Regions from separate parts of the Erwinia tracheiphila genome, predicted to be linked through region 2. Evidence: predicted binding sites of a transcription regulator. Region 2 holds the regulator's gene; each other region holds the start of a gene.
The links. The regulator PurR, encoded in region 2, represses purine synthesis genes. The targets are predictions, from matches to a motif close to CANGCAAACGTTTGCNTG.
Positions count from the first base shown of each region.

Region 1: a site for PurR is predicted at 2,296-2,313, ahead of purE (5-(carboxyamino)imidazole ribonucleotide mutase). Genes of this name have one in related genera too.
Region 3: a site for PurR is predicted at 2,235-2,252, ahead of LU633_RS15545 (amino acid aminotransferase). Genes of this name have one in related genera too.

Region 1 is NZ_CP089932.1:1,826,034-1,830,290, forward strand. Features, by position in the region: gene ybbP (putative ABC transporter permease subunit YbbP) at 1-476, shown strand, start outside; gene purK (5-(carboxyamino)imidazole ribonucleotide synthase) at 614-1,696, opposite strand; gene purE (5-(carboxyamino)imidazole ribonucleotide mutase) at 1,693-2,202, opposite strand; gene lpxH (UDP-2,3-diacylglucosamine diphosphatase) at 3,290-4,015, opposite strand; gene ppiB (peptidylprolyl isomerase B) at 4,015-4,257, opposite strand, start outside.
Region 2 is NZ_CP089932.1:2,653,221-2,657,477, forward strand. Features, by position in the region: partial or broken gene LU633_RS25950 (Arm DNA-binding domain-containing protein) at 1-473, opposite strand, end outside; gene LU633_RS14075 (C40 family peptidase) at 842-1,648, shown strand; gene cydH (cytochrome bd-I oxidase subunit CydH) at 1,693-1,782, opposite strand; gene purR (HTH-type transcriptional repressor PurR) at 2,054-3,073, shown strand; gene LU633_RS14085 (IS481 family transposase) at 3,134-4,174, opposite strand.
Region 3 is NZ_CP089932.1:2,938,219-2,942,475, forward strand. Features, by position in the region: gene asnS (asparagine--tRNA ligase) at 1-113, shown strand, start outside; gene ompF (porin OmpF) at 411-1,520, shown strand; partial or broken gene tnpA (IS200/IS605 family transposase) at 1,606-2,046, opposite strand; gene LU633_RS15545 (amino acid aminotransferase) at 2,318-3,508, shown strand; gene LU633_RS15550 (hypothetical protein) at 4,040-4,257, opposite strand, start outside.

The sequences.
Region 1 (4,257 bases), 830 kb from region 2:
TGGCCCAGCTCAATCGACGGTTTCCGACCCTGAACCTGCTGGATATTGGCGCGATCCTGCGGCAGATAGACCAGGTGCTGGCCCAGATTAGCCGGGCAATGGAGATTATGGTGGTATTGGTGACGGCCTGCGGGGGGCTGCTGTTGCTGGCTCAGGTGCAGGTTGGCATGCGTCAGCGCAGGCAGGAGCTGGTGGTCTGGCGCACGCTGGGAGCCAGTAAAAAGCTGCTACGGGCAACTCTATGGTACGAATTCGCCTTGTTGGGACTGGTTTCCGGCGTTGCGGCGGCCATTGGCACAGAGGTTGCACTGTGGGGACTACAGCGTAAGGTTTTTGATTTTCCGTGGCAGCCGGATTTTCTGCTGTGGATTACTTTGCCGTTGGCTGGCGCAGTGCTGTTGTCGCTGTGTGGTGGCTGGCTGGGTGTCCGGTTGCTGAAGGGAAAAGCATTGTTCCGACACTATCACTCCGACTGACAGGAAAATCGGCATGGGTCGCACCGCCTGCCACTCAGGATGATGCAGAAAAAAGAAACCGCCTCTGGCAGAAGAGTATCCAAAAATGTCGATCTTTGTCGATAAGGATATCGTTCACCGACGGGCGGTTTTTTCGATCAGTGACGCTGACCGTTTTGCAATCTTTCTGCTGCCCAGGCAATGCCGCTGGTATACTCTTCCGGTAGTATGGGCACCAGCGCACTGAGCGCAGATTGCAGAGCTGGCGTACTGACATCTGACAGATTCAGATGGCCAACTTTACGGCCAGGGCGCACCTCTTTTTCATACCAGTGCAGGTGTACCAGCGGCTGGTTTAGCCAGTCGATATTGACCGCCGTCCCGATCAAATTAACCATGACTGAAGGGACACTGACTACCGGCTCAGGCAGTGGCAAATTCAGAATAGCGCGCAAATGAAGCTCGAACTGGCTAATGGATGCGCCGTTTTGTGTCCAGTGACCGCTGTTATGCACGCGAGGAGCCAGTTCATTGATCAGCAATCCCTGCGGTATAACAAAACATTCCATTGCCATCACGCCAACATAGTTAAGCTCATTCATAATTGCCGACAGCATGGTTTCAGCCTGCTGTTGCTGGGTCCTGTCGGGGGTGGGCAGTGCCACGCTGGTGCGCAGAATGCCTTCCTGGTGCAGATTGTGCGTAAGCGGATAGAACACCGTATTACCATTTTTTCCACGGGCGCCAACCAGCGATACTTCCCCTGAAAAATGAATACCTTGCTCAACAATGCACTCCCCGTAACACTCTGCGGGTAGTGTCCCGGTTTCATCCGCATGTAAACGCCATTGCCCACGTCCGTCGTAGCCACCCGTACGTCGTTTGACGATGGCCAGCTCCCCCAGCGTGGCAAATACCTGTGCCCAATCATCAGCATGCGTCAGCAATTGCCAGGGTGCCGTGGGCAAATTCAGCTGATCCAACAGCTGTTTTTGCGTCAGGCGGTCTGCCAGTAGTGGAAAAATATCACGGTTCACAAAGGCATCATGATCTGCCAGTTCACGCGTCAGCGCAGTTTCCGGCCAACGTTCAATTTCTGCGGTGATCACGCTTTGCGCGATGGGCAATGCTTCTGGCTCGGCATCAAGCCCTACGGGCCAGACGGCAATGCCCAGCGGCTCACCTGCCTGACGCAGCATCCGACCCAGCTGGCCGTTCCCTAATACACAAACTGGCTTCATGCATCCTCCCTGGGGTCCGAATTATTAAGCACTTCGTCTGTCTGCGTCTGGCGCCAGCTGGCAAGACGTGAAGCCAGTTGCTTATCGTGCAGAGCCAGAATTTGCGCGGCCAGCAGTGCAGCATTGGCCGCACCGGCTTTGCCAATCGCCAATGTACCAACTGGAATACCGCGCGGCATCTGCACGATAGAGTAAAGGCTATCCACGCCGCTCAGTGCCGCGCTTTGTACGGGCACGCCCAACACGGGCAGCAAGGTTTTTGCTGCCAGCATACCCGGCAGGTGTGCTGCTCCCCCGGCACCGGCAATGATCACCTGAAAGCCATTTTCCAGCGCCCCTTCGGCAAAACTAAACAGTTTATCTGGCGTACGGTGTGCTGAAACCACTTCGCAATGAAAAGGGACGTCAAGGCAGGTGAGAATTTCCGCGGCAAATTGCATGGTTGCCCAGTCACTTTGGGAGCCCATAACAATAGCGATGCGGGCCGGTGCGGCATTGGAAGACATGCGGGTGAGACTCCTGTGATTGTGCAAATATCATCTGTCAGCCTGACAGGCCATCAGACGGGGAGGGCAGAGAGAATATCATGACTGCACGATGAGGAAAACGGTTGCGTGGGTCGAAATCCGCCAGCATGCATGAACGAGCGACATGCCTGATATTGCGTAATAACGGGAAAACAGCCAGGGATGTTTTATCTGAACCAGTCATTGGTTGTGGGCGTCTCACCTTTTAGAACGGCATAATCACCGTTTTGCCACGGCTAAAAGGACAAGTTAAAAGGCGCATTTTCGCTCTGAAAATTGCAGCGACAAAGCTCTGTTATGGTTTTATGCAGCGTAGCTTCATATCGACTTAAAGTGGATACCCCTGTGAATAATGACAACATTCCAGCCGGGAAGCTATTTTGAAAAAAACATCAAAGGCGCCAGACAAAAAAAGGAAAAGTCACGGGGAGACAGATCTCATCTTGCCGGAGAAAACCGTATTTTTTGATGATTAACCCACCACCGGTGAACCTGTTGAGGATAAAAACAGCCTGAGGAGAGACGGGCATTTTCACTTCTGCTGCTGTTTGATTCGAGGGGGTAGCTCTGATCGATAATACGTCTATTCAGCGCGATGTTGGCACAGGGGTCGCCAGCGATAAACAGCGGTACGATCAGGTAATTTTGCGAATTAAGACGATCAGACTAAATTTGCAGCTGACATTCTTTTACGAGCTGGCGCAGCGCATATCATCATCCAGATGAAAAAATACGGCATCCCGCGAATCCTGGCCGGCCACCCGGTTGGATGATGTGACAGGCTGAAAATCATTTTTCCATCACGAGAAGTGTTTAATGATTCCAGATTGGCCAATTGCCTGACGACTATCCCTCTGCCAGTCAGTTTTCTCTCCCGCTGCCGAAGGGTACGTTTTTTCCCGCAGTGACGACAGGACGCAGATTGGGGAAAACATCTCGCCAAACGATATCTTCACTCTCCAGAATGGCCGGGTTGGCGGCGTAAAAAATCACGATGTTGCAAACGAGACTGAAACCGTGTCAGTTCAGATGTAGTCAATGACGCAGGAAAAAGATGTGGTTGAGGCTAAAAGGCGAACGTAATAAGTTCAGCGCCTGCCGGTGTCACATGGATCATTGAGCCTTGCGTATGCCATGCTCCCAATACCAGACGTTCTGCAGGGTGTCCATTGACTGTCAGCTGATGAATGGCCGGACGATGCGTGTGGCCGTGGATAAGACAGCAGGCATCATGACGTGTCATGGCCTCTACCACTGCATTTTGATTGACGTCCATAATCGCCATAGTCTTGTCGCGATTAGCCTGCTTGCTGTCAGCGCGCATTCGGGAAGCAATTCGCTTACGCACAAAAAGCGGCAAAGCAAGAAACAGCCTCTGAAGCCACGGCTGGTGAACCTTGTGGCGAAAACGCTGGTAGGCGTCGTCGTCCGTACACAGTGTGTCGCCATGCAGGATTAATATACGCTCGCCGTAAAGCTCCAGCGTTTGCTCCTCTGGCAACATCGTCATCCCACAGGCATCGGCATAGGCTTTTCCCAGCAGAAAATCACGGTTTCCGTGAATAAAATAACAGGGGACGCCCGAACGGGTTAAGGCCAGCAGACCGTTGGCGATTGCAGTGTGCAAAGGCTGTGGCTCGTCATCGCCGATCCAGGCTTCAAACAGGTCACCCAGGATATACAGCGCATCTGCCTGACGGGCCTCGCCTTGTAAAAAAGCAAGAAAACCGGCAGTAATAGCCGGTTCTTCCACACACAGATGGACATCTGCGATAAACAGCGTATAAGACATTATTCGCTGACGGTCACTTTCTGAATAACCACATCTTCTTTAGGAACATCTTGGTGCATTCCGCTGCGGCCTGTTGCGACTGCTTTGATCTTTTCCACTACGTCCATGCCTTCAACCACTTCGGCAAACACGCAGTAGCCCCAACCCTGCAGGCTTTCATCACGGAAGTTCAGAAAGTCATTGTCAGCTACGTTGATAAAGAACTGTGCAGTAGCGGAGTGCGGAGCCTGAGTGCGCGCCAT
Region 2 (4,257 bases):
GTCGTGGGTTAATTTTTTCTTCTTGTGTAAAAAGTTCAACCCAGTTACTGACCGGTATTTCTTCTGCTGGTAATCCTGGAAACACGTCAGCCATGTGCTTTATGACAGTAGATTCATAAAGCGCTTTAGTTTTCTCTCTGAGGCTTACATCAACATACGTTTGTTGCCAATACAATCAGCAATTGATGGTTTGGTACTGGCGTTGTTTCCCTGAACTATGGCCTTAGGGTCAATTCCTCTGTCCAGGCTCTCCCGCAAATCAGCCACTGTGTTTCTGGCATATCTTAAGATATGCCAGAATATTTGCCAATTCCGATACGGTGTTGCTTTCCCTGCCATCTGTACCGGAACTGAAAGTTAATCACACCTCGTGGCGTAATCCTTGCTCCCGGACCGTCTGAATCTGTTATTTCCGGTGCGCCAGAATATGGTTTACCATAGATGGAACTTAGCCTGGTGTCGCTGATAGCCATAATAATATTTTGTACTCACCTGATTTTATGTACTCAATGCGCCATGTACTAACGAATACATCAATAATCATGCTTGTACAATAATATCAAAAAGAAGACAAAAAACAGAAAAATCCATCAAAAAAACAATAACATAATTTAACTATCGTGGGCAATTAAATACAGTGAAAGACAAGCCCGTACAGCCAACATTCCTCCTCTCTGATTACATTCGTATTTGACGATTTTCTTCATTATGTATTCTTGAAACAAAAAATGCCTTAACTTTGGTCGAAGAGTTCGATTAGAATCGACCAATGACCCTGAGAGACATTTAAATTAAACCACGCTCTGGCCCTGGCGGGAGCACGAACAGTTAAATGGTAACGATGCGTTTACTTATCACGCTTATCACGCTGGCGATGGCGCAGCTGTTTCTGAACATGGCGCACGCATCGCCTCATAGCCCTGTTAATGCCAGTCACCATAAAGTCGATAATAATGCTTCTGCCCGTGAAGATCAGCGTCGCAAACGCCGTCCGGTTAAAACCAGTTCAGGCAAAGTGAAAGATTCCGGCAGCAAAAAATCACATCCCGCTACTGCCCAAAAATTTAAAATAAAAAAACGCAAACCCGCCAAAGAGACGGCACAGCCCCCCTCCGGAAAAAATTCGTTAACGGTATACAAAAGACGATATGGGCATCATCGGGGCGGCCATCTTAATGAATCAGATGAGCAGACTTCCGGTGAGGCACCGTTGAAACTGAGTGAAGCTCATCGTATTCGCTATCAGAAGGCACACGAGACAGCGATGAACAAGCTGATGGGGCAGCTGGGTAAACCTTATCAGTGGGGCGGCACTTCCCCCAAAACAGGCTTTGATTGCAGTGGCCTTGTCTGGTATGCATACAAAGGCCTGGTTAAGTTTAAAATCCCACGTACGGCAAATGAAATGTATCACCTGCGCGATGCTGCCTCGATTAAACGTGATGACCTTGAAAAAGGTGATCTGGTCTTCTTCCGCATAAATGGCCGCGGCACAGCCGACCACGTAGGTGTTTATCTTGGTAACGGTAAATTCATTCAGTCACTACGAACAGGCAAAGATATTCAGGTCAGTGCGTTAAGCGAGGACTACTGGCAGCGCCACTACATTGGCGCACGTCGTATGATAACGCTAAAGACAATTCGATAACGTGAAAACACAGGGCCGCATTAAAAAATGCGGCCCTGGCAACGCTAATGCATAACTGCGGTCAAACCGAATGCTGTTATGATTAATAAAGCACATGCGGATGTGAATAAGGCAAATTTCAGGTCGGTGTCCATTAACGCTTTCTCCCTCTCAGTGAATTGCGGATTTTCCCATAATTACCCGTAAAAATCTCGTCTTATCCTGGCTGGCTTGCTAGAATTTGCCGCCGGAAACGACGGACAACGTTTCACCCATGTGCAACACTCAACACGATACCCTTTTCCCTTTTTTAATTCCTGCGCCATGCAGCCTGAATGACGCGCAACGGACTGATTTTTATCTTTTCAGGCAATCGTTTAACCATTTATTTATTAAGATGTTACGAGACACTCAGGAGCAGTCAGTATGGCAACGATAAAAGATGTGGCAAAGCACGCGGGGGTATCCACCACCACCGTATCCCACGTCATCAATAAAACCCGCTTTGTCGCAGAAGAGACAAAGAATGCCGTATGGGCCGCCATTAAAGCATTACATTATTCTCCCAGCGCCGTTGCACGTAGCCTGAAGGTAAATAATACTAAAACTATTGGTCTGCTCGCCACCTCCAGCGAAGCGCCCTACTTTGCAGAAATTATTGAAGCCGTCGAAAACTGCTGTTTTGACAAAGGCTACACCCTGATTTTAGGCAATGCTCACAACAACCTGCAAAAGCAACAGGCTTACCTGTCAATGATGGCGCAAAAGCGTGTGGATGGGCTGTTAGTCATGTGTTCCGAATATCCCGATACACTTATCGCTATGCTGGAAGACAACCGCAATATCCCGATGGTGGTAATGGACTGGGGTGAACCACGTGGCGATTTTACTGACACCGTTCTGGATAACGCGTTCGAAGGGGGTTATCTTGCCGGGCGCTATTTAATCGAACGTGGTCACCGGGATATTGGCGTAATACCTGGTCAGATGGAACGAAATACGGGCGGTGGCCGTCATGCCGGGTTTCTGAAAGCCCTTGCCGAAGCGAATATTCCACTGAGCCAGGAGTGGCTGGTTCAGGGAGATTTCGAACCAGAATCTGGTTATCAGGCTATGCAAAAGATTCTTTCACAAAATGAGCGACCAACCGCCGTCTTCTGTGGTGGTGATGTGATGGCGATGGGCGCTATCTGTGCAGCAGATGAAATGGGGTTGCGCGTACCACAGGATATTTCGGTGATCGGGTATGATAATGTGCGAAACGCACGCTACTTTACCCCTTCGCTAACCACCATTCATCAGCCTAAAGAGCAGCTGGGGCAAACAGCATTCAGCATGTTGCTGGACCGTATTACCAGTAAGCGTGAAGAGTCTCAGACTATTGAAGTTTACCCCAGCCTCATTGAACGCCGTTCAGTAGCGGACGGGCCGTTTATCAATAGATGATGTGTACTAGCTCAGACCTGATCTGACAGTTACCGGTTATTTATACAGGTGTCTGTCAGATTACATCTGGTTCAGATTTTTTTCTGCCCAGACTCGTTTACCATCAAGTAACGTGGCCATTGGCGTACGCCCGCAGCACATTTTTCCCTGATGAGTTCGCTCATTATTGTAATGCCACAACCAGTTGTCCAGATCCGTTTGCAGGCTCTCCAGGTCTTCGTATAACTTCTTACGGAACGTAACCTGATAAAAATCCTGCAAAATAGTTTTATGGAAGCGCTCGCAGATGCCGTTCGTCTGCGGAGACATCGCCTTCGTTTTTGTATGGTCGATATCGTTGATGGCCAGATACAGCTGGTAATCATGCTGCTCCACCTTACCACAGTACTCCGTTCCCCTGTCGGTCAGGATCCTCAGCATCGGCAGTCCCTGAGCCTCGTAGAACGGCAGTACGCGATCATTGAGCAGGTCTGCGGCGGTGATCGGCGTTTTACTCGTATACAGCTTGCAGTGTGCCACTTTCGAGTACGTATCCACGAACGTCTGCTGGTAGATACGACCCACACCTTTCAGATTGCCCACGTAGAAGGTGTCCTGCGACCCGAGATAACCCGGGTGAGCAGTTTCGATTTCTCCGCTGGCCTCGTCATCGTGGGCCTTCTTCTCCAGCGCTGCGATTTGAGCGTCGGTAAGCACGATGCCTTCTCTGGCGACCTTTTCCTCAAGTGCCTTCAGGCGTTTACGGAAGTTCTCCAGGTCGTGCCGTTGCCAGATGGAGCGCACGCCGCTACCGGAGATAAACACGCCTTTTTTACGCAGCTCATTACTGGTCCGGTGTTGCCCGTGGGCCGGGAACTCAACGGCATATTCAACAACAGCGCGTTCAGTGGCTTCGTCGGCGCGGTTCTTCAGGTTGGGGACGCGGCGGTTCTGGTTAATCAGCGCATCGATGCCGCCTTCAGCAGCCAGTTCCTGATAACGGTAAAACGTGTCGCGTGACACGCCCATGATCTTGCAGGCTTTTGATACGTTACCGAGTTCTTCGGCGAGATTGAGCAGGCCGGCTTTGTGTTTGATGATGGGATTGTTAGTATGAATCATGAGAGTTACCTCGCGTTTTGTTTAAGGATTAGACACCCATATCAAAACCGGTAACTCTCAACCTTTCAAGGTCCAGTGTCAGA
Region 3 (4,257 bases), 280 kb from region 2:
CACATTCTGGTTTTGGTCTTGGCTTTGAAAGATTAATCGCTTATGTCACTGGCGTACAAAATGTAAGAGATGTTATTGCTTTCCCGCGTACGCCGCGCAACGCCAGTTTCTGATCTCCTCCATTATATAAGAAATTCATATAGATAAAAAGGGGCAGACTCGCTTGCCCTTTTATTTTTTGTAAATTATGAGCTGGTTCACAAAGCTCCGTTAAATTTACATTTTGATACATAAATTTTCACAAGGAAACCAGAATGAGCTATTTGTAGCATTTTCCAGCTAGATTAACCGCTCAGTGAATGGAAAGATGCGTGCAGACACAGAATGACACCAAACTCGCTTCAGAGTTCTGTAAAGAATGATTGACTGCAGTGGCGGGTGTCTGAATAACTCCAACGAGGGTAATAAAAATGATGAAGCGCAACATTCTGGCACTGGTGATTCCTGCCCTGTTAGCAACAGGCGCTGCTAATGCCGCAGAAGTTTATAATAAGAACGGCAATAAGCTGGATCTCTATGGCAAGGCTATAGGCCTGCACTATTTTTCTGATAACGACGGCAATAACGGTGATCAGTCCTACGTGCGCTTTGGTTTCAAAGGTGAAACGCAGATTAATGATCAGTTAACGGGTTATGGTCAGTGGGAATATAACTTCCAGACTAATAATTCAGAAGGCGCTGCCGATGCACAAAGCCAGAACAAAACCCGTCTGGGGTTTGCTGGTCTGAAGTTCAAAGACTTTGGTTCATTTGACTACGGCCGCAACTATGCTATTGGCTACGACGCACTGGCGTGGACAGATATGCTGCCAGAATTTGGCGGCGATTTCGGCCAATCAGATACACTGACAAGCCGTACCACTGGCGTCGCGACTTACCGTAACACCAACTTCTTTGGCCTGGTTGATGGTTGGAATTTTGCTCTGCAATATCAGGGTAAAAATAGTTCTGACACTAATAACAGCGGTCGTGACATTCTACGCCAGAATGGTGACGGTTATGGCGTGTCCACATCTTATGTCTCGCCGATTGGTGTGGGAATTGTAACCGCATACAGCGCACATGACCGCACTACCGACCAGAACACTCTGGTTGCTCTGGGTCGTGGTGACCGTGCTGAGTTCTGGGGTACCGGGCTGAAATACGATGCTAATAACGTGTATCTGGCCGCAACTTACGCAGAAGGACGTAATGCAACACGTATCCCACAGACCACAGATATTAACGGCAATACGGTTTCTGGTTTTGCTAATAAAACTCAGGATATCGAGTTCGTTGCTCAGTACCAGTTTGATTTTGGCCTGCGCCCATCCATTGCTTACGTGCAGACTAAAGGCAAGGATATCGAAAACTATGGCGATGTTGATTTAGTGAAATATGCTGAAGTGGGCGCAACCTACTACTTCAACAAAAATATGTATACCTATGTTGACTACCAGATTAACCTGCTCAACAGCAACAACGCACTGGGTCTGAACACAGACGACACAGTAGCGTTAGGTCTGGTTTATCAGTTCTAAGACGTATTGCTGAACGTTGTAAAAAGCCACCTGCATAGCAGGTGGCTTTGACACCGCCCCCTAAAAGGGGGCTTAAACACCACCTTTCCAGTCCGAGCTGTATTTGCCTTTCTTCTTCCTCTTTGGCAACTTTGTCCTGGTACCGCACATACCTTCGAATTACTTCTTCTTTTGCACCCACCGAATCCACAAAATACCCTCTTTGCCAAAAGTGGTTACACCAAAGCTTGTGCTTCCTGAGATAAGGAAACTTCTCGAACAGCCTGATGGCCGTTCGCCCTTTCACAAATCCCATCAACTCAGAAACACTCAAGCCAGGCGGCGTCCTCACCACCAGATGCATATGATATATCTGCACATTTAGCTCAACTACTGTGCATTTTTTCATATTGCTGTAAATGTAGATGCTGCGGTAAACCTCTTTACCGAGATGACCTTTGAGGATTTTGTATCTGTACTTCGGTGTCCATACAAGATGATACTGACAGCGATAGAATACGTGGGAAGCGGATTCATATCTGCTCATGCTATTTACTCCTTGATTTGCTGGTAACAAACCTGGGCAGTATTTAGCATGGACATGCTACGGGCAAAGCCCTACATGAACGATCACCACCTCCATAGGAGGAGGTTTAAAGTTGAGAATAAAAACGGGATCTCGGGTCCCGTTTTTATTCTCTCCTCATTTAATCCTTTACTCATCCTGCACTTTTTAACGCAAACGGTTGGCAATTTGGACCTCCCGGCGGTAACCTGAGTCCTCATTTCGCTTCAGTTAAAGTTAATGGACTTCGACTATGTTTGAACGTATTACTGCTGCACCTGCAGACCCCATTCTTGGTTTAGCCGACCTCTTTCGCGCTGACGAGCGCCTAAATAAGATCAATCTCGGTATTGGCGTTTACAAAGATGAAACCGGCAAAACCCCGGTACTTACCAGCGTGAAGAAAGCAGAGCAATTTCTGCTGGAAAACGAGAGCACGAAAAATTACCTGAGCATTGATGGCCTGGCTGATTTTGCGCGCTGTACTCAGGCTCTGCTGTTTGGTCCGGAGAATACCATCATCAGTTCGAAACGCGCCCGAACGGCACAAACGCCGGGTGGTACCGGAGCACTGCGCGTAGCCGCCGATTTTATCACTTCCCAGACCGACGCCAGACGTGTCTGGATCAGTAATCCAAGCTGGCCAAACCACAAAAATGTCTTCGAGTCCGCCGGTCTCGAAGTCTGCGAGTACCATTACTACGACGCAGCCAGCCGTTCGCTGGATTTCGCAGGCATGCAGCAGGCACTTTCTGACGCCAACGCAGGCGACATTGTCCTGTTCCACGGCTGCTGCCATAATCCAACCGGCATTGATCCAACCAGCGAACAGTGGGCACAGCTTGCTGAAATGTCCCTGAATAAAGGCTGGCTGCCGCTTTTTGATTTTGCTTACCAGGGCTTTGCACGTGGCCTGGAAGAAGATGCTGAAGGCCTGCGTATTTTCGCTGCCAGCCACCAGGAATTGATCGTAGCAAGCTCTTACTCGAAGAATTTTGGTCTGTACAACGAACGTGTTGGCGCACTGACGCTGGTCGCCAGTGAATCTGCTATTGCAGAGACCGCCTTTAGTCAGGTTAAGGCGACAATTCGTGCTAATTATTCTAACCCACCTTCACATGGCGCAGCCGTGGTGGCAACCATTCTCGGCAACGAAGCACTTCGGGCGCTTTGGCAACAGGAACTGACCGGCATGCGTCAGCGCATTCATCGTATGCGCCAGCTGTTTGTGAACATGCTTCAGGAAAAAGGAGCCAAGGGCGATTTCAGCTTTATTATCAACCAGAACGGCATGTTTTCATTCAGTGGGCTGACTAAAGACCAGGTCGTACGCTTACGGGAAGATTTCGGCGTTTACGCTATAAATTCCGGCAGGGTTAATGTCGCGGGCATGACGCCGGATAATATGGCTCCGCTTTGTGAAGCCATCGTAGCCGTCCTTTAGCGATCAACAAGTGCATCGTCCCTACCACGCGCAGAAAAAATTTTCAGAATAAATGGTTTCCGGTGCCGTGAAATTTCTTTGCCCTCACTGCAAAGCACTGCGTTAAAAATCCGCCTTTTTAAGGCGGATTAACCCGCTGTTGGAAGACCGCAATCTGAGAAAACGCTTATGCGTGGTGGATGATTCGAATTCAGGGTAGTGTAATCCGGTGACTCAGGCCCACTGGAAATATTTTCAGGTCAACCAACGTTTCGACATCTCTTAACGGGAGCAAAGAGCCATTCAGGAATAAATACTGCGTGTTACAGCAGGCTGAAGAAGAGCAGCCTTATGGCTGTGGGGCTGTGGAGGATATCCTGGTAAAAGTCATCAGCTAAAAAGGCCGCCCTCAATGCAGCGACATCAGCGAATTGAAGATCCCGATGTTGTATCACTATGGTGCCGGTATAATAATACAAGAGCCAAAACCGGGTGATACCACGTTCAAAAGGCCTTTTTGCCCGTAGATAATTCCATGCCTCGCTAACACAGTCAGCGAAAAGAGAGCCAGCACTGCGCTAAATATGTTTTATCTGCCGTTCGGCCTGATCTTTTGCTCCCTTGCCTGATATTACAGATGCTGGCGGATTGCTTCTTCGTTTGCTGTTCTGAGTCCACCTGATATCCGTTGCCAGAAATGATTTTTCTGTAGCTCAGGTTTGATAAAGAAACGTCGCAAGCCGCCCGGCTGCTGGTCCCCTCTCCTGAGG